Regions from separate parts of the Bacillus sp. FSL K6-6540 genome, predicted to be linked through region 4. Evidence: riboswitches for the same ligand, from Rfam matches in the RefSeq annotation. Region 4 holds a riboswitch; each other region holds the start of a gene.
The links. Region 4 has a riboswitch for thiamine pyrophosphate ahead of MHH82_RS03075 (ABC transporter substrate-binding protein). Riboswitches for the same ligand answer to the same signal wherever they lie in the genome.

Region 1: another riboswitch for thiamine pyrophosphate. It lies ahead of MHH82_RS21760 (YkoF family thiamine/hydroxymethylpyrimidine-binding protein); the one in region 4 lies ahead of MHH82_RS03075 (ABC transporter substrate-binding protein).
Region 2: another riboswitch for thiamine pyrophosphate. It lies ahead of MHH82_RS27600 (ECF transporter S component); the one in region 4 lies ahead of MHH82_RS03075 (ABC transporter substrate-binding protein).
Region 3: another riboswitch for thiamine pyrophosphate. It lies ahead of tenA (thiaminase II); the one in region 4 lies ahead of MHH82_RS03075 (ABC transporter substrate-binding protein).

Annotation. Positions count from the first base shown of each region.
Region 1 is NZ_JBBOXH010000001.1:4,921,708-4,928,987, forward strand. Features, by position in the region: gene MHH82_RS21745 (iron chelate uptake ABC transporter family permease subunit) at 1-519, opposite strand, end outside; gene MHH82_RS21750 (ABC transporter permease) at 509-1,462, opposite strand; gene MHH82_RS21755 (nitroreductase family protein) at 1,985-2,587, shown strand; TPP riboswitch at 2,770-2,872, shown strand; gene MHH82_RS21760 (YkoF family thiamine/hydroxymethylpyrimidine-binding protein) at 2,958-3,560, shown strand; gene MHH82_RS21765 (hypothetical protein) at 3,634-3,729, opposite strand; gene MHH82_RS21770 (nucleotidyltransferase domain-containing protein) at 3,846-4,544, opposite strand; gene MHH82_RS21775 (class I SAM-dependent methyltransferase) at 4,687-5,409, shown strand; gene MHH82_RS41680 (methyl-accepting chemotaxis protein) at 6,214-6,843, shown strand; gene MHH82_RS21785 (histidine phosphatase family protein) at 6,927-7,280, opposite strand, start outside.
Region 2 is NZ_JBBOXH010000001.1:6,151,619-6,158,898, forward strand. Features, by position in the region: gene MHH82_RS27595 (ABC transporter ATP-binding protein) at 1-1,096, opposite strand, end outside; gene MHH82_RS27600 (ECF transporter S component) at 1,089-1,718, opposite strand; TPP riboswitch at 1,810-1,922, opposite strand; gene asd (archaetidylserine decarboxylase) at 2,088-2,891, shown strand; gene MHH82_RS27610 (SDR family oxidoreductase) at 2,955-3,851, opposite strand; gene MHH82_RS27615 (helix-turn-helix domain-containing protein) at 4,536-5,321, opposite strand; gene pdxR (MocR-like pyridoxine biosynthesis transcription factor PdxR) at 5,381-6,847, opposite strand; gene MHH82_RS27625 (pyridoxamine 5'-phosphate oxidase family protein) at 6,975-7,280, shown strand, end outside.
Region 3 is NZ_JBBOXH010000001.1:1,326,105-1,333,384, forward strand. Features, by position in the region: gene MHH82_RS05705 (VOC family protein) at 231-731, opposite strand; TPP riboswitch at 995-1,098, shown strand; gene tenA (thiaminase II) at 1,239-1,925, shown strand; gene thiM (hydroxyethylthiazole kinase) at 1,983-2,825, shown strand; gene thiD (bifunctional hydroxymethylpyrimidine kinase/phosphomethylpyrimidine kinase) at 2,822-3,829, shown strand; gene thiE (thiamine phosphate synthase) at 3,826-4,500, shown strand; gene MHH82_RS05730 (BglG family transcription antiterminator) at 4,748-6,700, shown strand; gene MHH82_RS05735 (PTS fructose transporter subunit IIABC) at 7,136-7,280, shown strand, end outside.
Region 4 is NZ_JBBOXH010000001.1:709,782-717,061, reverse strand. Features, by position in the region: gene MHH82_RS03090 (EAL domain-containing protein) at 1-426, opposite strand, end outside; gene MHH82_RS03085 (GGDEF domain-containing protein) at 632-2,167, opposite strand; gene MHH82_RS03080 (VOC family protein) at 2,426-2,809, shown strand; TPP riboswitch at 2,984-3,093, shown strand; gene MHH82_RS03075 (ABC transporter substrate-binding protein) at 3,215-4,246, shown strand; gene MHH82_RS03070 (MTH1187 family thiamine-binding protein) at 4,335-4,628, shown strand; gene MHH82_RS03065 (ABC transporter permease) at 4,625-5,383, shown strand; gene MHH82_RS03060 (ABC transporter ATP-binding protein) at 5,438-6,271, shown strand; gene MHH82_RS03055 (TatD family hydrolase) at 6,360-7,175, shown strand; gene MHH82_RS03050 (aspartyl-phosphate phosphatase Spo0E family protein) at 7,210-7,280, opposite strand, start outside.

The DNA of each region.
Region 1 (7,280 bases), 4.2 Mb from region 4:
CACATTGTTGAAGCTGGCAAACATCTTGTCGGACACGTACTGGAACTCGTTCGGATCGATCAGCACTTCCATAAAGGAAGACATGCTGGAGAACAGGGTTCCAAAGATCATGCCGATCAGCAGCAGGAAGTAAATATTGTTTCCTTCCCTCTGAAACAAAATCTTATATAGGATCCCGGCAAACAGGATCATCGCGCCGACATTGATCAAAAAGTTAACATTGCTGCCCAGGTTATACAGCGTGAAGGAGCCGAAGACAAAGATCACGGTCGTCTGGATCAGGATATACAAGGAATCCAATCCCATCACGCTTGGCGTCAGTATCCGGTTATTCGTGACCGTTTGAAACACCGTGGTAGACAGAGCGATCGCCCCGCCGGTCAGAATAATGGCAAGCACCTTCTTGATTCGTCTTGGAAGGGCATAATCCCAATTGCCGCCAAGATCAATGAACAGAAAGACTGCCACCAGGATGATTGCCGCCGCGGCCAACAGGCCGAGTTTGGCTTTATAAGTCATAAGCCTTTCTCCTCATCAGTAAGAAAATGAATATACCGCTTCCGAGTACGCCCACGGTCAGACTAATCGGAATTTCGTAGGGATAAATGATGATCCGGCCAAGGATGTCACAGAACAGTACGAACCCGGCCCCCAGCAACGCGGTATGCGAAAGGCTTTTTTTCAAGTGGTCCCCTAAGTACAGACTGACAATATTAGGTATGATCAGACCAAGGAACGGAATCACGCCGACGGTCAGCACAACGGAAGCCGTAACCAGCGCAACGATGACCAATCCCAGGTTCACGACTCGCCGATAATGAAGTCCCAGGTTGGTTGCGAATTCCTCTCCCATTCCGGCTACCGTAAACTTGTTGGCAAACAGGTAAGCCAGAATCACAAGCGGGATACTGAGATACAGCATTTCATATTGGCCCTTCATGATCATGGAGAAATCGCCCTGCAGCCAAGCCGACATATTCTGTATAAGATCATATTTGTAGGCAAAGAAGGTCGCGACCGAGCTGACGATATTACCGAACATAAGCCCTACCAGCGGGATGAAGATCGCGTCCTTGAACTTGATCCGATCCAGTATCTTCATGAAGATAAAGGTTCCTGCCAGCGCGAATACGAATGCCACGAGCATTTTGATAAGCGGGCCGCTTGTCGTAAAGACGAGCATGGCAACCAAGATCCCCAATCTGGCGGAGTCCATGGTGCCCGCCGTCGTCGGCGATACGAACTTGTTGCGGCTGAGCTGCTGCATGATCAATCCACAGATACTCATGCTGACACCCGCCAAGATGAGGCTGACAAGCCGTGGAATCCGGCTTACAAGCATAATATGCTGTTGTTGTTCTGTCATCGAGAACAGTTCCAGTGGCGAGATATCTTTAACTCCAATAAATAACGAGATTATGGAGAGTACCACAACGGCTGCGAATAAGTATCTAATCTTCATGGCTCTTCCTTCTATGCGTATGTCTGTCGAAACTCCGGCAGTCAGCAATTCCCCAACCATTCTCATTGAGATTGATTATCAATTGCGTTCTGATATGGATTATATCATTCTCATTCTCAGTCGACAAGTATAATTGAGAATGAAAATCATTTAATTGGTTCATCCAAGTATCATTTGTTCATGATTTGTTCATAATATGGAGTTTCGCAGAGATAAACTTTATATCACCGAGGCTGAGCCGCTTGGATTCGCGGTTCCCGAAATACATACGTATGTAGAAGCTGATTTAATTCTCAGTAACCGGGTATAAAAAATATAAATTAACTTTCCTTCGAAGCGTTGACAATCCCTCTAAGTTATATTAATATGCTAACATAATTATTATTTCTAACTAAACGTAAGTTAATGTGGAATGATAATTCAACGACAGCAATTCAACTCAACATGCATATTTGCTTGAATTAAAGGACATCTTTGTTATCAGGCTTATGCAAACATGATTACATCAGGAGGTTTTTTTCAATGTCTAAAGATTTTTCAGCAGCACTTAAGCATCGCCGTTCCCATTATGCCATCAGCAAAGACCCGGTCATTTCCGACGAACGCATCCAGGAGATTGTTAACGAAGCCGTTAAATATACTCCGTCTTCTTTCAACTCCCAAAGCGCACGCGTCGTTGTACTGCTTGGCGAACAGCATGACAAACTGTGGAACCTGACCGAAGGCATCCTGAAAGAGGTTGTCGGAGACGAAGAGGCTTTCAAATCCACAGCTGAAAAAATGGGCGCATTCCGCGCTGGATACGGCACTGTTCTCTTCTTCGAGGACAATAACGTAGTTGCCGACCTGCAGCAAAAGTTCGCGCTGTATGCCGACAATTTCCCGGTTTGGTCGAACCAATCCAACGGCATGCTGCAATTCGTGGTATGGACGTCCCTCGAGGCAGAAGGCCTGGGCGCATCCCTCCAGCATTACAACCCGTTGATCGACGAGAAAGTGAAGTCCGAATGGAACATTCCGGAAAACTGGAAGCTGATCGCTCAAATGCCTTTCGGCAAACCGGTTGCAGATCCGGGCGAAAAAGAATTTGCGCCGCTTGAAGATCGCGTGAAGGTATACAAGTAAGCCATAGCTGGCCTAAGCCGCCTACCCAAGCCCTGAGGATTGGAATAGGCGGCTTTTTTATGGTGCCCTGCCATTGAAAACCTGCCGGCAAAGCGATACAATAACACAGGAAGCAGGCCTTTCGCCTTCTGATCTTCAGAAGTTCTTGGAGCCGGCTTGATACCAACTGCATATTTGATGTTTGGCTGTACTAGGGGTGCCATGTGCTGAGAGACGGCGGACCGCCGTTAACCCTTATCACCCGATCTAGATCATACTAGCGTGGGGAAGTGTAGCATTTATGTTTATTTCTTTGCGTAGGCATAACTGCACTTCTTCATGGGGTGCGGTTTTTTTGCGTGGACTTATACAATGGGGAGGAAAAAAATTTATGAATGAGCTTGTATGCGGAACCAGCCGGATCGTGGGTTGCCGGTTCTCGGTATTTCCCATGACGGATCGGTTCGTGGAAGTGATCACGGAAGCGCTTCGTTCCGTGGATTCGGAAAAGGTCTGGATCCAAACAGATGATGTAAGCACTTGTATTCGCGGACGTGCGGAGCATGTGTTTGATGTGACGAGAGCAGTATTCGCTCATGCCGCGGCTAGCGGCGTGCACACTGTGTTTAACGGTACTTATTCTATCGGCTGCCCAGGCGATACGGATGCCGATGCGTATATGAATGAGGATTCGACCCGCTTAAACCACGATATCGGGGAACACGCCGATATCGAAACGGCCTGCCAATTCGCGCTTTACCCGATGGGTAGCGCCAATTACATGGATGTCATTTACGCAGAAGTGGATCGTGCGAAGGCAGCGGGCACATTCGGTGGAAGCGTTCATTACGCCAGCCGATTGGACGGGGCGTTGTCCCGGGTGTTCGGATCACTCGAAGACGCGTTCCAACATGCGATTCAATCCGACAGCAGCCATCTGGTCATGACCGCGGTGGTTTCGGCCCACAGCCCATCCCCCAAAGCCAAAGCTTAAGGTCCTTTCCAACAGATAAAGGCCCGGCACGCGCCGGGCCTTTATCAATTGCAGGCAAGAATTTTGAAGGTGTTTAAACCCAAGCACTCAAGATGATTACGAGCAGGATAAAGAGAACCAATATAGTTCCTACTGAATTGCCCCATGCGCCGCCGTATGCTCCGCTCATGAAGATCCCTCCTGGATTTAAAAGAATGACGTGAGTTAATCACGTTATTATCTTATTGCTTATGGCGGGCGAGCGTCACGGCTAATGTCCCCCCTCTTTTTTTATGCAGGGCTTATTTATTCCTCATAACCGACCAGCAGCCTGCCTCCGTACGGGCTGAGCGCTTCCTCCGTCAATGTAATAAGGTCCGCAGGATCGTCCTCCCGATAAATCGCCAGAAGCGCTGCCTCCAGTCGATCCCCCAAGGCTGGGCTATAGCGGTTGAACAAACGGAACAGCATCTTTCCTTCACCTGTCCACTCCCGGTTTGCCCTCAGCACGAATTCGCATAGAGTCGACGCTATTTTGTGTACAGTAAACCATTTTTCGCCTTCCCTGCGGGGACTTGTCAAGTCCAGCAAAAACTCGGTCAGGATGTAGCGGTATTCGGCAATATCGCTCGACGACAAGGGCATGGGGCCGTAATTCAAATCATTCCGGGCATCCGCCCGCACCTCTTCTCCCTCAGGCAACGAACGCAGCACCGTACCTTCGGCGACCATCCGCTGCAAAGACGGATTCGCCGCCAGCACTCCCTCGTCGAAATATTCGCGATAGGAGGATAAGGACAATATGAATATTTCCGCGATCCAGCCATGCGCCTCGATCGTCTTCCTGCTGAAGTCATATCCGTCCCGTTCAATGATGATGATGTCCAGATCGGAATGTTCATTATATTCACCACTGCTCGCGCTGCCGCCAAGTACGGCAAGCAAGCAGTGGGGATAATTTCGTTGCATGACGCGTATCGCTGCCTCCATCGGTTCCAGACTCATGGCCGTTTCCTCCAGTAATTCTCTCATCCGCCACAAAAAAGGGCTCAAAATATTAAATTCAACAAAAACCCCAAACGTACCTGAATCATATGGTAAATAAACGATTACCCGCATTGACGATAAGGAAGAAGGGATAGATGAGATGAATTACATTCACATGCTCTCCAGATTAGGCATGGGCAGTGCCCACCCGGGAGGATTCGAGGCGACCCTCAGAATGCTGAAGAATTATCCCATTCAACCGGGCAGCCGCATTTTGGAGGTAGGGTGCGGAACCGGCAGAACCGCCTGCCATCTTTCGGAGATGGGTTATCAAGTGACCGCCATTGACCTGAACGAAAATATGATCAAAAAAGCCCGCGCAAGAGCCGAAGCCATGGGTATGGACGTGGAGTTCCTGCAGGCGGATGTATGCGCATTGCCTTTCGAGGACAACCGGTTTGATCTGATCATGGCCGAATCCGTCACCGTATTTACGGATACCTCGAAATCGCTGCCCGAATATTACCGCGTTCTGGATCGCGGAGGCGTCCTGCTGGACAGGGAACTGCTTCTGGATAAGCCGATGCCGGAGCCGAAGCTTAAGGAGCTGCTCGAATTCTTCGGCATTCCTAATCTGATGATGAGGGAAGAATGGGCGGGGGCCCTTTTGTCTTGCGGTTTTAAGCAGGCTGAATTTTTGGAGTACAACCACTTCAACGAGCAATTAAAGGAAGAGCAAACCCGTCATCTGGATGCGTTTGAGCAGCGCGATAAAGGACTCCTGTTCGATGCTGCGCTCTGGGAAACGCTGTTCAAGCATGACCGCATGATTCTGGATAATACGGATTATCTCGCTTCCGCCTTATTTCGTGCCGTGAAATAATCCGGCTTCATCTCTATGCATCAAGAGGGGATCTGCATATGGCTATGCTTCCCCTCACTCCCATCACACTCAGTTCTTTCGACCTAATTCAACACTTTTTGTCAATTCGTTATATCTAGTTTAGCCCGTCGATGCTATAATCATGGTAAATATATCCTATGTTGTTGAGGAGGACTCATTCTTATGGCATGGTTCAACAGACTCCCTATGTCTCAAAAAATCACCGCAGCCTGTTATCTTATTGCCGCTTTGTTTGCGGTACCCATGCTGCTTGCGTTTATTCTGATGGGTAAAGCAATCATTGGCGTGGTCATCGTCGTGGTACTAACCGGGCTTACTTTTCCTCTTTCTCGCCTCATTGAGAAAACGCTTACGAACTCCTTCGCGGAAATCTCCAGCGTTTCCGCCAAAATCGCCAAAGGCGACTTCACCTTCCAGGTGGAGGAGGTTGGAGGCATGAACGATCTGAGCAGAACCTTCAACAGCATGGTGGACAAGCTTCGCAAAATATTGCAGGAAACCTCGGATATCACCCGTCAGGTGATGACGTCAAGCTCAAGCATCTCGATCAAAAACCAGGAGCTTATTCAAGTGATGAATCAAGTCTCCCTTTCCTCCAACGAGCTGGCCGTCGGCGCCAACGAAATTTCGGAAGACGTATCCGAAATGACGCATTCCATCCGTGAGATCGAAGAGAAGGTCAGCAATTATACGCATTCGACCCAGGAAATGAATACCCGCTCGATCGAAACGCTGGGACTGGTTGAACAAGGAAGGGATTCCGTGGCCAAGCAGTCTGCAGGAATGCAGCGAAACATTGAGGCGACGGCCAAGGTTTCGGAATCCATCGATGCGCTGGCCCAAAGCGCCAGGGGAATCACGAAGATTACGGAGACGATCTCCGAGCTCGCCGATCAGACCAACCTGTTGTCTCTGAACGCATCCATCGAAGCGGCCAGAGCTGGCGAGCATGGCGCAGGCTTTGCCGTTGTCGCCCAGGAGGTTCGTAAACTGGCCGAAGAGTCCACGTCTTCAACCCGGGAAGTATTCAATCTCGTTCGGAGCATCGAATCGGACATCAAACACGCGTCCCAAAACATCAAAATCAATGAGGAGGTCGTTAGGCAGCAGACCGAAATGATCCGCGAAGCAGAGCTTGTGTTTATGGAGATCGTAAACAGCGTGCAGTATATTTCGGAACAGATCGCCGCTTTCTCCAAGGAAAGCCAGTCCATGCTGGATAGCGCGCAGAGCATTTCTTCCGCGATCCAGAATATATCGGCGATCACGCAGCAATCCGCTGCCGGAACGGAGCAAGTGTCGGCTTCCATGAACGAAGGCATCTCGTCGATCCAGAAGATGGCGGAAGAAGCGGAAGCGATGAATAACGCCGTTTTCCGGCTGCAGAAAACCATCAATATTTTCAAATTTTAAGCAGCGAGGCAGTCTACATAAACTCGCATTTATAGTAACTAAACTTAAAGGCCAAGAATCGATCGAGATTCTTGGCCTTTTTATCATCCTTCCTCTTGATGCTCGCTCCATAACCGCGCGAGGTTCACAAGCCGCCCTTCCTCAAATTCGGCGCAGTAAATATCAGGCAATGTGGTTCCCAGCCAAAAATGATAATCGAAGCGCTCATCATAATGCTGGAGCATGAGTGTCATGATATCGCCGTGCGTCCCGATCGCTACCCGCTTGCCTCCATATGCATTCAAAATGATCTCGAAGGCCCGGATCGCACGGCTTTGCGCGGCTTTACCGGATTCCCCTCCCGGGAAGGAGAAGGCCGAATCCTGGAACAGTTTCTTTTTGGCATCAAGGAAAGAATGTCCCTGCAAATCGCCGGCCATCCGTTCTCTTAAGTCCTC
Region 2 (7,280 bases), 5.4 Mb from region 4:
TGCGCTTGCCCTGGATGACCTCCTCCCCGCAGAGCACATAGGTCCCTTCGGCACGCAGGAGCCCCATCAAACTGAGCAGCAGCGAGCTTTTGCCTGCGCCGTTCGGCCCGATCACCGCAATGAAATCTCCGGGGTATACCTCAGCCGAAGGAAGAGAGACGACCGGTTTCTCCCATCGCAGTCCCCGGAAATCATCTAACCGAATGACAGGCTCCCCAAGGTGGGCATACGATGAGTCTGCCTCAGGTATGAGACTTCCCAGCTCATCGCCTGGCGCGTCTACCGGAGCAAACAGCTTCCGTCCTGCCCGAGACTCCGCATAATCCTCCCATACGCCGGGATACCAGATGCCATACGCCTGAAGCTCGCGCGCATACTCGGCGAATATCGCTGCCGGCGGACCATCGCCCAGAATGGCGCCATCCGGGGTGAACAGCACCACGCGGTCCACGTATTGGGCCATTTCTTCAATCCGGTGCTCCACGATAATCAGCGTACGCCCTTCCGATACGGCCTTCACCGCTGACCAGATTTGCTCCCTGCCTTCCGGGTCGAGCAGGGCGGACGGCTCATCGAGGAACAGCACCTCCGGCTCCAGCAGAAGGGCCGAAGCCAGCGCAAGCCTCTGCTTCATCCCCTGCGACAGATGACCGATCGGCATATGCAGCTCCTGAAGGTCAAGCCCAACCTCATGCAGGACGGCTTGCATTCGCTCCTTCATCTCGTCGCGGGGAACGCTGAGGTTCTCCAGCACGAAGGCCAGCTCTTCATCCACGTACGGCATGCAGAACTGGGTATCCGGATCTTGAAATACATACCCCCAAGAGCGAGGCACCAGCTGGGCTTCGCATTTCATCGGCACCTCCGTGGCGCGGGGAATCATCCCGCTAAGCACCTGAAGCAGCGTGGATTTGCCGCAGCCGCTCGGACCGAGCAGCAGCACCTTTTCCCCGCGGGCAGCCGAGAAGGACAAGTCCTTAAACATCAAACGCTCCTCGCCCGGATACTTCAGGCGCAATCCCTCCACATGCACGGCCTGCTCCGTAACCACCTCGGCGGTTGAAGACGAAACCAAGCGGGCGGCGGTTTTAGACATGGCGCGGATCATCCAGTGCTTCATAATCCTTCTTGGACGCAGGGCGCAGCAGGGATGTGACGCCCGTACGGTCCAACGCTTTGGCCAGCAGCAGCATGAGCAAGCCGGCAATGACGGCGCCGCTGAGAATCCGCATGCCATACTTGGCGAGGAACATCCAGGTCTGCAGATCATCGGTATAACTGTAATAGAAGTCCATCACCATCGAGCCGACCGCCGCGCCGGCCCCGGCAATCGCCACCGTCCACGCCGAGGTGCTCCGGTAACGGAACGCCGCGAATACCAATTCCGCGCCCAGCCCTTGAATGAGACCGTACAGCAGCAGCGTCAGTCCCCAGCCGCTCCCGAACAGCACTTCCACGTGGGCCGCCGCCACCTCCGCGATGATGGCCACTCCCGGCTTGCGGATCAGCAGGTAAGCGAGCGTGGCCGCTGCGAACCACATGCCGTATAACAGTTCATCCGCTTCGAAGAACAGCGGTTTCAGCAGATTGTAAACCGATCCCCAGAAGTGATAAATGACGCCAAGCACCAGCGATACCAGCACCGTCACCAAAATATCGCTTAAACGCAGCCCTTTTCTAGGCTGTACCCCCAATTTCTCTTGCACTGACGTTCCCATAACAACACATTCCCCTCTCCACCGCTATTTTTGTATAAACACAACAAAAAACCGTCTGGAAAAACGCGCAGACGGAAAAATAGGCCCTATGTAGGCAGGGTCGGATATTCTCTACGCTGGCATTACCCAGTTCAGATTAACGGTCAACAGCGGATAGCAGCTGCAATCTCAGCCTGATTCACTCAAGCCCCCGTATTCCCTATTCGGTTTCATGTTAATCTTAAAATACACATTCGTTCCCCAATTAGCAAGAACCTTTTTTCAAAAATGGCTATTTATTGATTTCCGGCTCATTCTATGTCAATATCAGAGTGATTGGCTTTTCCACCAACGTTTTATTGCCGACACCTATGCACAAAGGAGAATGACATGGCTAAACAATTGCTGCGTCTGATGACCGAGCTGTCCTCCCGCAAGTGGCTGTCCCGCATCATGGGGCATTGTTCCCACAGCCGGCTGAGCCGTCATCTAATACCTGCATTTATACGAATCTACCAAATCCCGGCGCATGAAGCGGAGAAGGAGATCCACGAATACCGTTCGCTGAACGAATTCTTTTCCCGCCGGTTAAAAATAGGCCTCCGCGCCATAGACGACACCGCCGATGCCATGGTAAGCCCCGTCGATGCCACGATTTCGGCGATGTGCGCCGTCAACGCCGGCACCATCCTCAGCGTCAAGGGACAGGATTATACCCTGAGCGAGCTGCTCGCCAAGTCACCGAGAATGGAGAATTATATCAACGGTTATGCATTCGTATTGTATTTAAGCCCCACCGACTATCATCGCATACATTCCCCGGTAACCGGCATTCAAGCGGAAAGCGAGCATTTGAAGGGCCGGGTATACCCCGTGAACGATTTTGCGATGACCCATATCCGGAACGTGCTCAGCCGCAACGAGCGCCTCATTACCTATATTGCCCATGAATTCGGCGAAGTTGCGGTCGTGAAGGTCGGAGCCATGAACGTAAGCAGCATCCGTTATGCCGACGAGAGCGTGAAGAAATACGACATTGGCGACGAACTTGCGTACTTTGAATTCGGCTCTACCGTCGTGCTCTTGACGGAGAACGGCACGTTTACACCCCGCGGTGACTTGGAACCGGGCTCCAAGGTGAAGATGGGAGAACTGCTCGGTTTGCTGCACCCTTCCACAGCCCGAAAAGGGTAATTCCTTTCAGCTTCCAAGCATGCGCTTTAAGCTAAGTCCATGAAACATTCGACGGATGAAGGATTACCGCCTGCTCAGCAGCCGGTAAATGATCCGCTGAAACAGCCGATCCGGCAGCAGTCCCTTGATCCGCGCGGTCAGCCGCGTGCCTCGGGGCAGCGTATAGCGGAACCTCGGTTTGGTCATGGACGATATGCTTGCCACAAGACGGGCTACCTCCTGCGGATCTCCGCTTTCCCTGGCCGTCCGCTCGGAATAGTCCAGCACGCCCTTCAGCAGACCGCTGTAGGGTGATCCTTCCTTGACCGCCAGCTCCCCAAAACTCTTATTCCAGATCGGCGTGCCGTAGGCACCGGGCTGGACCAGCACGACATCGATGCCAAAGGGCATCAACTCCATGGACAGGCTCTCGCCGAACCCCTCCAACGCAAATTTGGACGCCGCATAGGGACCATAACCCGGAAAGCCGACCCTGCCGCTAATGCTGCTCATGAGAATGATTTTGGACCGTCCGGTCTTGCGCAGCAGCGGGAGCATATGCTGCGTCACCGATACGGTCCCGAAGAAATTCGTCTCCATCTGCTTTCGCCAGCCCCCCAGCGGCACTTCCTCCACCATGCCGCCCACCGCCTCGCCGGCGTTGTTCACCAGCACGTCCAAGCGGCCGAACTTCTGCTCCAGCGCCGAAGCAGCAGCCTTGACCTGCTCCTCGGCACATATATCCAGTCGGAAGATGTGAATACGCCCGGTAACATCTGCTTGTTCAGCCTGAGCCAACAGCTCTGCCGCCGCCTCAGGTCTGCGAAGACCCGCGGCCACGTCATAACCTGCTTTTGCCAGCTCCAGACTGATCAGCAGTCCGAACCCGCTCGACGCGCCCGTGACCAGCGCAACCTTCCCTGCTCCCGCCGTTACCACCGGATCACCGCCGATGCCGTTATTCCTCTCACATGCCAACATCCTTCCTTTATCCAAAATGCCTAATCTCTTACTTTTTCGAGCTCTGCTCTTAAGCGTTTTATGTATATTCCCAATATAACAAATGTTTGCAATGTCAACAGAGTCTATCGCAGCTGCATCCCTTTACAACGTAATCAGACAAACTCCCTGTCCGTATAGGCACCCACTAAATAGCCCCACAAAGCGGAGCCTATGCTTCGATGCTTATTCCAAATACTTTGCGGGGACTCCAAAACATATCGAAAAAAAGGGAGCTTGTCAGCTCCCTTTTGCGTGTTTCCAGCGAAATGCGTATATGATAACGGGATTCAACGTCACCCGTATGTAGGCCAAGGTCCTTTAAAACCAAACGTCCTGATGATTCGGATTCGTTGTCTTCATGCGACGCAAGCGATTTCTGAAAATACCGCAGCCGCCACGACTGAAGAAACGTCCACGCACCCGTCTTCTTGGGCTCATTCCCCTCTCCCCCCTTCATAAGAAAAACGTCTATCGACGTACTCGCATAGAAGACAGACCGCATTTAGCGGAAGTTTTTCTTGCGATATCAGGAAGGCTCATGCTTCGAATTTATACTTTCTGATATCTTAAAATGAAACTGTACGTCGTTTTTACCCTAAATCGCTTGCTATGAAACCCATAGGCCCCTTCCACCAAGCAGGTAAGTTATGGAAGGGCGGGGAATCACCGAATTTCGGATGGGCTCTTGCCCGTATACTGCTTAAATTGTCGGCTGAAGAAGAAAATATCCCGATAACCCAGCGCGTCGGCCACTTCCGTTACGTTCATCCCTTGATGCAGCAGCAGATGCTGCGCCCGCTCGATCCGCATCTGAATGATATAGGATTGCACCGGCGTGCCGATCAGCTCCTTGAACTTGATCGAGAAGTAGCGGGGAGACAACCCCGCTCTGGCCGCCAAATCCTCGACCCGATGGGGAACCCCCGGGTGCTGGCGGACGTAATTCGCGATTTCATGGATCGCCTCGGACAGCTGATTGCTTGCTTTTTTGACCACCGGCGCATCCAGATCCGAGCGCAGCAGATGAATCATCAGCTGCTTCAGAATGAGCTGGCCCTCTTCCAGTGAACCATAGGGCTTGTCCAGATACAAACGCACATAGCGTGCAAGCAAATATTCGAAATCCATCGTTTCCGTCAGCTTGCGATAAGATGCCGGAATCTCTTCGACCGGGTCGGTCACGTCAAAATGGATATATGTCAATACGAGCGGCTTCTGCGGATTGTGCGTCGCGCTCGTATGATCTCCGGGTCGGAACAGGAAGCAGCTTCCCTTTCCCACGGTAAAGGGCTCGTCATTTAGCTCGACCGTGCCTTCGCCGCTCCATACATAGAACAAATCGTAGTTCTGCATGGGCCTTTCGCGTTTTTGCCATTTCCAGCCCGGCTCGCAAACGATTTTGGCAAGCGCAGGCATGATTATAAACGAAGACGGCGATGCATTCAGCATCTCGTCATAACCCCCTCATCTCATTCAAAAATTGACCTCTTTCCCATCATACCCGTTTTTTATGTTTTTTGCATGTCCCGCCATGCCTGCGCCATCCGGGCAACCCCTTCTTCGATGCTGGATATGCCGAGATGCGAGAAGCCGAAGCAGGCGGCAGGCGGCCCGGGCGTACGATGATAGGCCGCCGCATCCCGAAACATGACGCCGCGCTTGCGGGCAGCCTCCTGGAACAGGGCGTACTCTTCCGCGGAGCGCAGCCAGTTCGCGTAAACGTGCAGGCCGGCATCGCCGGGGTGAAGGCGAAACAAGCCCGAGGCGTGGGTTTCCATCCCATGGCGAAGCGCCTCATACCGCGCGCCGTACAGCCGGGTCATTCTTCTGAGATGCCGCCCGTAACCTCCCCTTACAATAAAGCGGGCCAAGGCACGCTGCTCCAATACGGCTGGCGAGATCGGCTCGTACAGAGCCTTGGCCTGAACGACCGCCTCAACCAGGCTCGGGGGAAGCACGGCATAACCGATGCGGAGGCCGGTGAACATCGTTTTGGAGAATGAACCGACAAAGATGACGCGCCCCTCGTCGTCCAGCATTTTCAGAGGTTCGATCGGCTTGCCGCCCCAGCGGAATTCGCTGTCGTAATCATCCTCGATAATGAAGGCCTGGCGGCTTCGCGCCCAATTCAGCAGCGCCCTTCTTCGCTCCAGCGGCAGCACCGCGCCGGTCGGGTATTGACGGCTGGGGCTTACGACAAGCAGGCCGGCGTCCCATTCGCACGGAATCAATCCGGCATCGTCGACAGGGGACGGCAGCGGAATCCCGCCGCTCAAGCTTATGCCCCGGTGGATTCCCTGATAACCCGGATCCTCCATCACCACGTGATCGCCGGGATCAACCAGCAGCTGAAACATCAGGACAAGCCCCTGCATGGAACCGCTGAAAACCACGATATGCTCGGGATCCGCCTGTATGCCCCGCGTGAACCGGAGGTGTCCGGCTATCGCCCGGCGCAGTTCGATATCCCCCTCCGGCGGCGCTCCGTTCTGCAGCTCGGCTCCCCCGCTTCCGCCTGCATAGGATAACGCGCTCCGCCACTCCGAATAAGGGAAATCCTCCATGGGCATCCTCGCATTCGCGAAAGAGATCGTACCCGGGGGAGGCTCCTTCAGCAGCAGCTGTGCCGAGACATATTCCCCGCTCTGGCTCATCAGTCGCTGCCCCCAAGCGGAGAGCGCCGGCGCCCGCTCGGCCAATGGCGGCTGGCCTGCCGTGGCAGCTATTCCCTCGGCCACGTATGTTCCGCTGCCCTGCCGGGATACGACGTAGCCCTCGGCCATGAGCATGTCATAACACTGCGCGGCCGATCCCCTGGACACCCCGTAGAGCCTGGCCAGCTCGCGGGTTGCGGGAAGCCTCGTGCCTTCCGGCAGCTTGCCGCTATGAATCGCGGCGCGAATCGCGTGGTACAGAGCCAAATATTTATATCGATATTGTTCCACATAGGTCTCGAACGGCAATCCAAGCTCCATGACGATGTCTCCTCTATTTTGGGATTACGATCAAATTGGACTATACAAATTACTCTAAATTGGCGCTTTTTCCTTGTCAATGAACATCGTATGCTGTTATTCAAAATGATAGGGGGAGCATGTAACCATGAGAAGAGACGAATTTGCGATGGAGGATCCCCAAGAGATCGAGGACTTCCTTCGCGGGATGAGCTTTGGTTTCCTTGGAACAGCCGATGAAGAGGGAATCCCGCGTGTAACGCCTTTGAATTTTGCCTATGTCAACGGAGCGTTCTATTTTCACGGCAGCCGGATGGGTGAGAAAATGGACCATCTCCGCCGGACGCCCGCCGTATGCTTCACCATTGCGGATGAGTATGCCCTCATCCCTTCCTATTTCTCCGACCCCGAGATGGCATGCCCGGCCACGGCCTATTTCAAAAGCGTAACCGCT
Region 3 (7,280 bases), 620 kb from region 4:
GAGCGGTCGCCCCAAGACCAGTAGTCGCACAAGACCAGTAATAGCACCAAGACCAGTAATAGCACCTACTATATACTACTTTGTGTCCCCCAGGTTTCTAGCTCTAACCCATAGCTGCTTTAAGTTATGCTGTTCTAAGTTGTTTTGGTCGGCAGCCATCCATGCATACCCTTGGGACACCGAATCCACCCATGTCCTCCCTGTAATAACGCTCGCTTCACGGTAACTTTTTACGACATCTTCACCACGATCTCCGCCCCTGCAACATAGGTCATCGCTTGGATGTATTCCGGGTCTTGGGCACGCTGTTCCATTTCCACCGGAGTGAGGTCCTCCATTCGTGTCTGTACCCACCATAAGTTGCCGAACGGGTCCCGTACCCGTCCCACCCGATCGCCGAAGAACAAGGTCGTTGGCTCCGTCACCGAGACCGCTCCTGCGGCCAGCGCTTGCCGATACACGTCATCGCAATCCTCAACATACAAACGGAGGTATGCCGGGCTATCCGGCCATTCCGGCTTTGCATCAAACATCATGACGACGGCATCTCCGATTCGGACCTCGGCATGGCCGATGACACCATCGCCAACATAGACGCGGGCAAGCTCTTCGGCTCGGAATGCTTGTTTGAGGAAATCGATCAGCGCTGCGGAGTTTCTTGAGATGATCCACGGCGTCACGGAGGTGTAGCCATCCGGAATGGGTTTAACCGCTTTCGGTTGGTTCGTCATAAATACGCTCGCTCCTTTAAATTTCATTTATTTGAATTGCGCTTATGCACTCATTATGCGGGGGCATATATGACAGCCGAGCGTCAGTGTTTCCGGTATGAGTTTGGGGTAGCCTGCGTTTTTATCTTGCGAAAAGACAGCCGCCACCGTACATCGTCACAATCACGCGGTCGGAGGAAGGTTCGAGCTTGAGGTTCCGTCCACAAACTGTTAACGTTTGACACCACCCCCAAACCTATGTACAGTATTAGACAAAAGAATAGGAAGTCCACTAGGGGAGCCGTTGGCGGCTGAGACAAGAGCGTATCTTGGACCCTTTGAACCTGATCTAGTTCGTACTAGCGTAGGAAAGTGGAGCCTTCGAACATGAGGTCTCGGTGCGCTTTTTGGCGTACCCGGGCTTGTTGACGAAGCCGCTCCAGTTTTCGGGGCGGCTTTTTAGCGTTGTCTGAAAAGTCGTGTCTTACGGACTTCCTGCTCTTCAATATGTTGGAGGTGGGGACAAACATGAGTTTCACGCAAGCGCTCCGTCAGCAGGCGGGAGGCATTTTTCAAGCAATCTTCGATCATCCCTTCGTAAAAGGCATTGCCGAGGGGAATCTGGCACGGGAACAGCTGATTCACTATGTAAAGCAGGATTTTGAGTATTTGAATGCCTACATGCGGATTTACGGAATTGCCATATCCAAATCGACCAGCCGGGAAGAGATCGCGGCCTTTAACGAACAGATTTCATTCATTCTGCACAGCGAGGTGCACCCGCATCAAAATTTTTGCGCAGCTGCCGGTGTGACCTATGAGGAGCTTCAAGGATATCCGCTGGCTCCGTCCGCGCATCATTACATCCGTCATATGCTGACGGTAGCGCATGAGGGTAGTTTGGGCGAGATTATGGCCGTGCTGCTGCCGTGCCCATGGACGTACCTGGAGATTGGCCGCAAGCTGTTGAATGAGGTGAAGCCGGATGCCTCCCATCCGTTTTACGACTGGATTTCTTTCTACGGAAACCGGGGGGAAGACGCAACAGCCAAGTTCTGCGACCGTGTCGATGCATGGGCGGAGGGTGCGACGGCAGCCGAGCTGGAACGGATGAGGGAGCATTTCATGCTGAGCTGCCAGCTGGAGTATCTGTTCTGGGACATGGCTTATAAGCAGGAGGAGTGGCCGGTGCAGCTGGAGGCTGCCGTGCTGTAAAGAGCGATGTTCACAAGCACATGGAATTCCATTATAGCGAAGAGAGGCTGATATAAAATGCGTTCATGGGAAAAAGAGGTTTCGGCGCTTTTAACGAAGGTACAGCAGACGAGCCCCCTCGTTCACAATATGACGAACGTGGTGGTTACGAATTTTACGGCTAACGGCTTGTACGCGCTGGGCGCGTCGCCGGTCATGGCTTACGCGCCGGAGGAAGTGGCGGATATGGCCGCCATCGCGGGCGCGCTCGTATTAAACATCGGCACGCTGAACCGCGAGCTGGTGGATGCGATGATGATCGCGGGACAATCGGCGAACGCCCATGGCGTGCCGGTGCTGCTGGACCCGGTCGGCGCGGGAGCGACCCGTTTTCGGACGGAGTCGGCGCTGCGGATCCTAAGCGAGGTGAAGGTTTCGCTCGTGCGCGGAAATGCGGCTGAAATCGCTCACCTTATCGGGGAGGTCCGCGAGATCAAGGGCGTAGACGCAGGCAATAGCGCAGGCAGCAATCATGCCGAGCTGGCCGTGCGGGCTGCGCGCGAGTTAGGCACGATCGTGGCCATTACCGGTGAAGAGGACGTGATTACCGATGGAACGGAAGTGCGCATCATTGCCGGAGGGGATGCGCTGCTTACGAAGGTGACCGGCGCAGGCTGCCTGCTGACCTCGGTGCTGGGTGCCTTTGCCGCGGTGGAAGCGAACCTGCTGCTTGCAGGTACGGCGGGTCTGGCCTTCTATGGGGCCGCGGCGGCGAAAGCTGCTGAGCGAACGGCAGATCTGGGACCGGGAAGCTTCCAGATCGCTTTCCTGGACGAGCTGGCGAAGCTTCATCCAGGATCGCTGGAAGGGTATGCCGCTGTACTGGAAGCGGGAGCGGCGGCTGCCGGAGGCACACGATGAGCGAGGCTCGCATACCCCGTGCCCTGACGATTGCCGGGTCTGACAGCGGCGGCGGCGCCGGCATTCAGGCCGATCTGAAAACCTTCCAGGAGCTCGGCGTGTACGGCATGTCGGCGATTACCGCGATCACGGTGCAGAATACCATGGGGGTTCACGGCGTATATCCGCTGCCGCCCGAAGCAACTGCGGAGCAGATTGAAGCGGTTGGCTCGGACCTCGGAGTAGATGCATTGAAGACGGGCATGCTGTTCAACGCCGAGATCATTCGGCTGGTTGCTGACCGGATTCGGGCATTCGGCTGGGGGAAGGTCGTTGTCGATCCCGTGATGATCGCCAAGGGCGGGGCGGAGCTGCTGCAAAGCGAAGCGGTGCAGGCTTTAAGAGAAGATTTGCTGCCGCTGGCGTTGATTGTCACCCCCAATATACCGGAGGCCGAAGCATTGGCGGGGATGCGAATCCGCACGATGAACGATCGCAAAGAAGCGGCGAGACGTATTCATGCTCTTGGGCCCAGGATCGTAGTGATCAAAGGCGGTCATGACGAGGGAATGCTAGGCAGCGGTGAAGATGCGGATCACAAAAGAGACAGGGGAACAGCCATAGCGGCGGGTATGCAGCAGGAAGAGATGCCTCAGTTCGAAAGGACGCACGGTCTAACGAGAATTGCCATGCCTGCTGGGGAGTATAGGGGGGGCCGCCCGTTCTTTTCCAACGATGACGGTAATCCGGAAAGTCCTCCGGTCATCGACATCGTTTATGATGGTACGGCCTTCACAGAATTATATGGCAAAAGAATTCATACCGTTCATACGCATGGTACCGGATGCACTTTCTCAGCTGCCATTACGGCAGGTCTGGCCCAAGGCTTGAGCGCATTCGATGCGATTCAGAGCGGGCGCTTATTCATTCAAGCGGCCATTGAGGACGGCTTAAACCTAGGGCAGGGGCAGGGGCCGACCAATCATTGGGCATACAATCGCCGCCGTCAGGCGGTGCTGCGATGACGGGCAGAGTGGCACCTGAGATCATGAGACGGCATCTGCGGATGTACCTCGTGCTCGGCAGCGTGAACTGCAGCGTCGAGCCAAGCTTGACCGTGCAGGAAGCACTGGCAGGAGGCGCAACCATGGTCCAGTTCCGTGAGAAGGGACAAGCAGCACTCGCCGGGGAGCCGATGATTCGGCTGGCTTGCCGGATTCAGGATCAGTGCCGCCAAGCGGGCGTGCCCTTCATCGTCAATGACGATGTGGAGCTGGCACTGAAGCTGAACGCCGACGGCGTGCACGTCGGCCAGGACGACGAATCCGCAGCTTCCGTCCGCGAGCGGATCGGCAACCGGATTCTCGGTGTTTCCGCCCACACGGTGGAGGAAGCGAGGCGCGCGATTCTCCACGGCGCCGATTATCTTGGCATCGGGCCGATCTATCCGACCCGCTCGAAGGATGATGCCAAAACTGCGCAAGGCCCGGCAATTCTCCATGAGCTTCGCGAAGCTGGAATCCACCTGCCGATCGTTGGGATTGGCGGGATTACCGTGGAGCGCGTGGAGGAAGTGATTGGAGCGGGTGCGGATGGCGTCGCGGTGATATCCGCCGTGACGGGAGCGGAGTCGGCGCGGGAAGTTGTAGAGGCTTTTATAGGTAAGATACGATGTACGACCGAAAGAATTTCTTAAGATGTAAGAGGGATTATAATCGGATCATGAAACAAGGGGGCCGACTTCTGCGGCACCCTTGTTTTGTTTACGTCAGATTTTAGAATACTGTATATGCTCAGCTTTTCCGTCAACATGCCATTCTTTTGATCCACTCGTGTAACCTCCCAGATCAGTTTGCCATAGAGACCCGGATATGATATACGTAGGACAATGTACCCGCTCTACGATGAGTGAGCACTCCCATTAAGTTGAATAGGGGATCGGAATGAATAATAGGCAAAAAGAGATTTTTCGCAATTTGTTAATGGAACCGAACCGGCTGTGGCTCGTTCAGGATCTGGCGGATCAGACCGAGTGCTCGGAGAAGACGATCCGAAACGATCTGAAGGTGATTGAAGAATATATAGCTAAGCACTCCAGCGGCCATCTGGTGAAAAGGCCGGGACTTGGCGTCTATCTGGAGATCGGGGAAGCGGATCAGGCTGATTTATTCCACCGCTTGTATTCCAACGAGAGTACCGCCGAGGATGAATCCGATGAGGAACGGGTGCTGCACCTGGCATATCGGCTCTTGATGAACGCGAAGCCCGTAACCCTGCAGAATCTGGCTTCACCGTTTTACGTGAACAAGGCGATTATCCGTCGGGATATGGAAAAGATTGAGGTCTGGCTGCGGAGCTTTGATCTGAGCTTAATGACGAAGCAGCGAGTAGGCTTCATGATTGAGGGCTCGGAGAAGAACAAACGGATGGCGCTGGCGCGGTTGAACCAATTGATCAACCGTCCGGAATTGACGGGACAGATGATGCGTAACCAGTATGAACCGCACGAGATCGCAACCGTATACCATGAGTTGAAGGCGTTGCAAAAGCGGCATCAGCTTCGCTTCACCGATGAAGCCTTTGAAAGCCTGATGCTGCATATACTGCTTATGGTCAAACGGACCAAGCTGGGACAGCCGATTTCGCTCTCTGCGCAGGACATAGCCTTTTTGGAGAACAAAGCGGAATTTGCATGGGCGATAGACTTTTTGAAGCAACTGCAAAAACTGTTCGCCGTCCCTTTTTCCAAGGAAGAAACCGCTTATCTAACCCTGCACCTGCTTGGCGGGAAGTTCCGATACACGCAGGAGGATGGAAGTGCCCGGCGGGGCGATCTGGCAGACAGCCACCCCCTGCTGCCACAGTTGGTTGAGCAACTGATTCGGCGGATGTCGGAGCTGAATATGATCCCTTTTTCCAAGGACCCGGTTTTATTGAACGGGTTGAAAGTGCATTTGTACACGACCATGAACCGTCTTCATTATGGTCTGGCTGTGTCCAATCCGATGCTGGCCGAGATCAAAAAGATGTATCCCTATATGTTCGATCGCGTCATCATGGCACTGGAAGAGGTAGGGGGAGCGCTCCAACTGTACTTTCCCGAAGAGGAGGCCGCGTATTTGACTTTGCATTTTCAGGCGTCTGTAGAACGGCTTCACCAGAACGAAAGCCACCCTCAGAAGGTCATAATCGTGTGTCATATGGGCGTCGGGATGTCCCAATTGCTTCTCGCGAAGGTGGAACGGAGATTCCCGTCCGTGCATGTAGAGACAACGATGTCCAAAGCGGAAGTTGAGGATTATCTGGCAGCTCATGAGGTGGACCTTGTCATTACGACCGTTGATCTGCCCGAGTTAAAAACACCACATATCCTCGTTTCCCCTCTGCTCGAGGCCAGTGACGAGCGGAAGCTGGAGCAAGCGATCCGGGGGCTCGATGAGCCGGACAGCAGGGCGGCTGAGGAATCGGTCTTTTTGAAATATACGACACCTTTTCTCATCTTTCCTCAGCAGGAGATCGAGCGTCCAGAACAGTTGATCTCCAAGTTTGCGCAGATGCTAGTGGACAAAGGATATGTCCAGGCAGGATATACGAAAAGTGTGCTGGATCGTGAGAATATGTCTGCTACGACGATTGGAGGAGGCATTGCCATCCCTCATGGCAGCTCGGAGTGGGTTAAACAGTCCTGCATCGTTGTTGTTACTTTGAAGCAGCCGATAACCTGGGGAACCGAGATGGTAGAGCTTGTGTTCTTACTTGCTATCAAGCATGATGAGCGGAAAGAGATGCGGCAGCTGTTCAGGGAATTGTCACGGATCAGTGAGCAGCCGGCATTGGTCAGTGCGTTGTCTAAGGAGACGGACGCGATGCGATTGCTGAATACGTTAAAAGGGTAAAATTAGTAGTAGAGGTTGTTCAAAAAGTCCGCTTTTGATCACGAAGCGAATCAGGAAGCAGCTCGGCATCGAATCTTGAATTCAGCCGGGCCTTCCGGTGCTCACGTACCCAAAACGTACGCTCCGCTCCTGACGTCCCTAGCTTCATCCAATCTTCTCGGTGCTGAAAATCGACCTTTTTGAACACGCACTATTTGAAACTGTGATGACGAAGCAGGACGGTATACGTCCTGCTTTTTACATTTTTTTGGGGTCCCCGCAAAGTATATATTTCGAACAAGCATGACAGGCTCCACTTTGTGGTGATATTTGTTTGTTTGCGAAATAAACCTGTTTTTCCGGAAGTTCCGGTAAAAAGTTCATCCGATAACAGCGTTTTCAGCATGTACACTATAAATGTAAGCGGGAACATGACAGCGAAGGAGAATGACGAACATGAAAATATTAGCGATTACTTCATGTCCTAACGGAATTGCACATACGTATATGGCCGCTGAGAATCTGCAGAAGGCAGGCGCAAAGCTTGGCGTTGAGATGAAAGTGGAGACCCAAGGCTCCATTGGCGTGGAGAATCAATTCA
Region 4 (7,280 bases):
ACGGGGTCCCCACTCTACCGGTCGAAGGAGAAATTCATAGGCCACGATCTGCTCGGATGGATCCACGATAGGCTGCATGTAGCTCGTAAACTGCTTATGTAAAATGACATTCACCATATCATAATGCTCCATCTGCAGTTCGAACTTCTGCATAGGGATCCACGAATGCCGGATTTGCGGAGCTCCTCCACGGGTAACACAGAAGGACAGCTCTTGACGAATCTTCAGCGGAAGGGGTTGCAGACACTCGATGATGGAGATCAGGTCCGCTCGTACCTTGTAGTTCACAGCACAACCCTCATTGTTCTCTTGTACCGCGTAGCCGTTCACTGCCAGCAATTGAATAAGCTCACCACTTGCAGGCTTCATATGAATGGTCCCCTGGTCCTCAATCGGTTCAAAGGTGCTGCAATTGTCGCAAATCATGTTCGTCCTCCTTGGCAAGCTAGCTCTCACTATGCTTCTTATCGGCATTTTGAATATGATTTCTTTGCATTTTATGGATTTTATATCGAAGTTATGACCTATTTTGCGAGAAATGCGCAAGATTCGTGCAATGATTGCGCTAAATTCTACAATAATCGACTTATATTGCTCTTAACAACAGATTGTCGATATCCGAATCTTTTATCTATTCGACTTTTTGATCCAACAGCTGCAGCAGCATCGTTCGTTCCACATCGAAATGCCAGCGGGCGTTTCGCTCTTTCGCCGCATACATCGCTGCATCCGCGCGACCGATCAGCTCTTGGTCGTTCCTGGCATGATCCGGATAGACCGCGATGCCGATGCTCGGCGTGGTTCGGACCTCATGCCCTTCCAGCTCATACGGCTCGCTCAGCATCGTCCAGATCTCTTCCGCCATCCAGATCAGTTCCTGATCCTCGCCGGCCGGATGAATCACTACCGTAAATTCGTCCCCTCCTAAACGGGAAACCAGAACGCCTTTGGATTCAAGGGTTTGAAGACGGGTCGCGACCTTACGAATCAGCAAATCGCCGGCACGATGGCCGTAGCGGTCATTCACTCGTTTAAAACGGTTCATATCCATATACAGCAGCCCAACGCGGGAACCCGCACGGTCCGCCTCCTGCAGCGAGCTCGACAGCCTCGCGTTAAAGTAGCGGCGGTTATAGAGTCCCGTAAGATCGTCGCGATGCGCCAAGGTCTCGCTCTGCATCAAGCTTTGATGCAGCCGGTCAAACAAGCGGTCATTCTCGAACTGGATCAGGATCTGCCTGATCAGAATCAGGATGACGCAGAGGGATAAGCCGGTAAAAAGCCCGTTCCATCCTCCGAACCGCTGCACCATAAGGGCAAACATCCCGCCAAGCACGCTGTAAGGAAGCAGATATCTTACGATCAGATTTCCGAACGAACGGGGCTCCCTCTCATCCAACGATTGATTTCGGGCATCGGGAGCTGACCGCCCTCCTGCCAAACCAATGATGAATACCGATAACGTATACAGTGGGTACAGGTATGAACGAACTTCAACACCCTTATAATCGACGAGATACATATGCAGAACATCGGCGGCAATGTACATGCTCCCGCCAAGGCATATCAGGAAGACTGCCCGTTTCCTTAGCTGCCCTGTGTTAAAATACAACACCAGGGTGAAGAAAATAAGCACCGTTGCGCACAGCGGGTACAGCATGTCCACCCACAGCTTTCCCCACAAGGCTTCATTCGCCAAACCGTTAAGCTCGGGCTTGATGAAATATTCCCAGCCTACCGTCATGACCGTTATGCCAACGATCACGATATCCAGCATAAACCGAACTCCCCGAAACGAACCTTGAACGTGCCGGAACAAATAAATGAGGGAACCTGCAAACAGGATGATTTCGAATCCCCAGAATAATTGAGTCAATATTGTCCGGGAAGCGCTCTCTTTCCCCAGCCAAAAATAACAAGCATCGATGATTCGAGCCGAGGCATCCGCCATCAGCCCGGCACTTGCGATAAGCCAAAACCTTCGAAGATGCGGCTCGTAATGCCGACTGATCCGTAGTAAATAGACGGAAGCGGCAGCGGAAGCCATAATGACTAGAACACGCTGAAGCAATAAAGCATCAGGCATCCACAGAACGGTCATTATCTGAATGAATGCATATATGATGGCGAGTCGAATCCACAGATGATCTGCTGGAGTTGGACTCATAAGCATTCCTCCTCGGCCAAAAGGCAAGCTTTCTTCAATGCTTGTTTGTTAGGTCTTTTGAATTAATAGTTATAGTTCTCATGATACTTTTTACCCACCTAAAAGTAAAGATGAGGAAATGAAAGAAAGACCATCGATTCTACTCTATTAAACCATCGCCCTCCAAAAGCTTTCCGTCCTCAAGACCCACTTGACGTATAGGAATTATATGATAATATTTCAGTCATATCTCATATGAATCGGAAAGGGTGTTTAGCCTTGTCACAGAAACGATTGGATCATGTCGGCATTGTCGTCCGGGACCTTGAAGCCACGATTGCTTTTTACACAACCGTCGTCGGACTTGAACTGAAAGATCGCCTTACCCATACCAATGGCGTCATCCAGCTGGCATTCCTCGGATTTAACGGCAGCGACGAAACGGAAGTCGAGCTTATCCAGGGTTACAGCGACACGCTTCCCGCAGAAGGCACCGTCCATCATTTCGCCGTCAGCACCGATAACATCGAAGCGGAATATGTGCGCGTACAGGGACTGGCCGTACCTCATCTTGACGAAGAAATCGTAACGCTTCCGAACGGGTACCGCTATTTCTTCGTCCACGGTCCCGAAGGAGAATGGATTGAGTTCTTCCAGCGCTAACCGCTGGCGAACAGGTTCCTTTCAAAATGCTTCATCCCGTGAATGGTTAACGGGGTTCATTCTTCCAACCGCACAAGCCATGTCCAATACGAAGACCTGCCTCGTTCGCATCCCTTCCGAACTAGACAGGTCTTTGCGTTAGGACTATAATAACGGATGTAACGTCCGAAACTTCATAAATCCCGGGGGAGCTGGAATTTGGCCGGCTGAGAGTGTATCCGATGATACTGACCCTTACACCTGATCTGGGTAATGCCAGCGTAGGAAGTCCATGTTTGCGGCAGCTATGATTTGCCGTGGTATACACTTACGCCGTCATGCGTCCTGATATCATTCAGGGCGCTTTTTTTGTGGAGTTAACGAGGTCATAGAAAGAGAAAGAGAATTCAAAGGAGAGAAGACACGATGAAGAAGGGAAAATGGATCGCACTGCTTCTCGCTTGCGCCCTGCTGATGGTTGCGGCGGGATGCGGTACAGGCGGACAGAACGAAAATACAGGTACCGAAGGCGCAGACGGCCAGGCAGCCGAAAAGCTCCGCGACGTACAGCTGATGCTCGATTGGTCGGCCAACACAAACCACACCGGACTGTATGCAGCCAAGGAGCTCGGGTATTATGAGGAAGAAGGGCTTAACGTCCAGATCGTCCAGCCGGGGGCGGGCGGAACGGATACGCTGGTCGCATCCGGCAAGGTGCCGTTTGGCATCAGCTACCAGGAAGGCGTCACGCTTGCCAGAACCCAAGGCCTGCCGCTTGTCTCCATTGCGGCGATTATTCAGCATAATACATCCGGCTTTGCCGCCCCCAAGGACAAGGGGATCGTCAAGGCTGGCGATTTTGAAGGGAAATCCTACGGCGGCTGGGGCTCGCCTGTTGAGGAAGCCGTCATGAAATCCATCATGGAGATCGACGGTGCCGATGTCAGCAAAGTAAATATGGTTAACATGGGCGATGCCGATTATTTTACGGCCGTCAAACGCGATATTGATTTTGCCTGGATCTTCTATGCCTGGACCGGTATCGAAGCCGAGCTCCGGAACGAGCCGCTTGACATGATCTATGTGAAGGACTACTCCGAGCAGCTTGACTATTACACGCCGGTGATCGTAACGAACGAGAAGCTGATCCAGGAGGACCCGGAGCTTGTCAAAGCATTCATGCGGGCGACCTCAAAAGGATACGACTATGCGATTCAACATCCTGAGAATGCGGCTGCCCTGCTGACGAAGGCCGTTCCCGAACTGGATGCCGAGCTGGTTCTTGCCAGCCAGAAATGGCTGAGTCCCCGCTATCAGGATGATGCTGCCCGCTGGGGCGAGCAGAAAGCCGAAGTATGGTCGGGGTATGCAGACTGGATGTTTGAACGCAAGCTGCTCGAGAAGGAGCTTGATGCGGACAGCGCCTTCACCAATGAATTTTTACCGGAGAAACCATAGGATGCATTTAATTAGGAAGAGAAACGGCCTGTCCGGCAGGCTGCCTCTCTTCCATTACAATATAGCTTGCATGAAAGGATGAGTTTAGATGGCAAACACCCTCTTGAGCATACAAGTGATACCCAGAACGCCAGATGGAGGCGACAGCATTCCTTATGTGGATGAAGCGATCCGGGTCATACAGGAGTCGGGCGTGAAATACGAGGTCCATGCGCTCGAAACCACCTTGGAAGGAGAGCTTTCCGAGCTGTTGAAGATCGTTGAGCGCATGCATGAGGCGTTGGTGAAAGCGGGAAGTCCCAGCGTCATATCCCAGGTCAAAATCGCGCACCATCCGGGCGGCATCAGCATGGATAAGCTGACTGAGAAATACCGTCCATGAGAAAAGGCTGGTGGAGCTCCGTTTGGCCGCCCGTTGCGGCGGTCCTTTTCTTTTTGACGGTATGGCAGGCCGCGGTATCGGTATTCGATATAGAGCCGTATATTTTGCCGGCGCCGACGGCCATCGGGCATGAAGCCGCCACCGGCGCCTCCGGCCTTTTTCAGCATACGCTGGCCACGCTGCAATTAACCCTGGTCGGATTTATGATCGGTACGGCGATCGGCCTTGTCATCTCGTTGGCCCTGCATCTGGTGCCTTTTCTCAAAACCGCCCTTTATCCGCTTCTTATTCTTAGCCAGAACGTGCCGACGATCGCTCTCGCCCCGCTCCTCATGATTTGGTTCGGCTTCGGCATGCTGCCCAAGGTTATCGTGATTACCCTTGTCTGCTTCTTCCCCGTAGCCGTTGCCGCCCTGGACGGACTGGCGCGTACCGACCGCACCATGATGAATTACATGCAGATGGCGGGAGCCACTTCATGGCAGATCTTCACCAAGCTGGAGCTGCCGCATGCGCTCCCCTCCATCTTCTCAGGGATCCGCATCGCGGCCACCTATTCGGTCATGGGGGCCGTGATCGGGGAATGGATCGGCTCGGACCGGGGCATCGGCTACTATATGATGCTGCAAAAATCCGGCTACCGCACGGACCGGGTGTTTGTTGCCATTCTGATCATCGTCCTGCTCAGCCTGCTGATGGTGCTGCTGATCACCCTGCTGGAGAAGCGCCTGATCCGCTGGAATCGAAAAGGTTAAAACCACGGTGAACAGACATTTTCCAACCTATATAAAAGGAGGCTGTTTAGCGACATGACACATCAAGTATCCCTGCCGGATCATGACTGGCAGCGCCAGTCATCTACCGCGGTCCCGCCAGCGCCTGCCCTTGAGGTTCGCAGCCTTCATATCACCTTCCGCGAACGGCGCAGCGAAGTGCACGTGCTGGATGGCCTTTCGCTTCAGGTGCAGCCCGGGGAATTCGTCTCCTTGATCGGTCCTTCAGGCAGCGGAAAGAGCACGCTCTTCCATATCATCGGGGGGTTAACGGCTCCGGATGCAGGCTCCGTACTCATGGACGGTCAAGACGTGACCGGAGAGAAAGGCCGCATCGCCTATATGCCTCAACAGCCGGCCCTCTTCCCTTGGCGTACGGTGGAGGACAACGTGCTCCTTCCCGAGGAGCTGAGAGGCACCTCGAAAACCACCGCCAGGGAAAATGCCTGCAGCTGGATGGAACGGGCCGGACTTGCCGGCTTCGAGAAGGCGTATCCGCATACCCTTTCAGGGGGGATGCAGCAGCGGGCCGCCTTTCTGCGCGCGCTGATGAGTCCGCAGGAAGTTATGTGCCTGGACGAACCGTTCAGCGCGCTCGACGCGCTGACACGCAGCGATATGCAGCGCTGGCTGCTCGATATCTGGGAGGATACGCGCCGTTCGGTGCTGATGATTACCCATCATATCGAGGAAGCGCTGCTGCTCTCGGACAGCATCTATATCCTGTCGGCGCGGCCCGGCACGATCCTGAAACGGGTGGAGGTCCCTTTTCCCCGTCCGCGCAGGGAAGACATCCTGAACGACCCGTCCTTTATCGCGCTAAAAACCGAAATCTCCGCCATCATGCGCGAAGAACAGCACAAGCGTTGAGCCGCATAGGCAGGATACAATTGCCTAAGCTCCAGTATCCATCATTCAAGAGCGCTCCTTGGAGGCGAACAAGCGAGGTGATATAACGATGAAATCATTCACGCAGACGGAAACGAATCTCCCTCTGCTGGACACCCATATTCATCTGGATTCTTATGCCTTCTCCGATCAGCAAACGATTCTTGCGGATATCCGCAAAAGCGAAGTTAAGACCATCATCTCCGTTTCCATGAACCTGGCTTCCAGCAAGCGAAACCTGGAGCTGGCCAGGGAGTACGGACCGTTGGTGCGGCCGGCATTTGGTTATCATCCGGAACAGCCCGTCCCTTCCCCTGAAGAAACCAAGGAGCTGCTGGATTGGATGGCTAATCATGTCGACGACATGATTGCCGTCGGAGAGGTCGGCCTGCCCTATTATGCCAGACTGGAAGCCGAAACGGAGGGTCGGCCGTGGGATAACCGCCCTTACGAATGCCTGCTTGAGCAATTTATAGCATTTGCGAAGCGGCATCATAAACCGGTTATACTGCACGCTGTATATGAAGATGCGGATACCGCATGTGATTTGCTCGACAAATATGGCGTCACCCGCGCCCATTTCCATTGGTTCAAGGGCTCCCGTGACACCTTGCAGCGGATGGCGGATAAAGGCTGTTATATCTCCTTCACGCCCGACATTCTTTATGAGGATGAAATTCGCGATATTGCCCGTATGTATCCGGAGCATCTTGTCATGACCGAAACCGACGGCCCTTGGCCGTTCGATGGCCCGTTCACCGGACAGATGACCCATCCTAAGATGACGGCTTCCGCAGCGGCGGCATGGGCCGAGCTTCGCGGGCTGACCGTTTCCGAGGCTCGCAGGATTTTTTACGAGAATGCGGTTAGACTTTACGATCTATAAAAAAAAGAATTCCCGTTCCATTCAAGCCGGTTGTTTACGCAATCGGTTTGTTTTCTTTAAGGAACCGGTTATATTGGTTAATCAGTTCATCGAGCACGATCGATT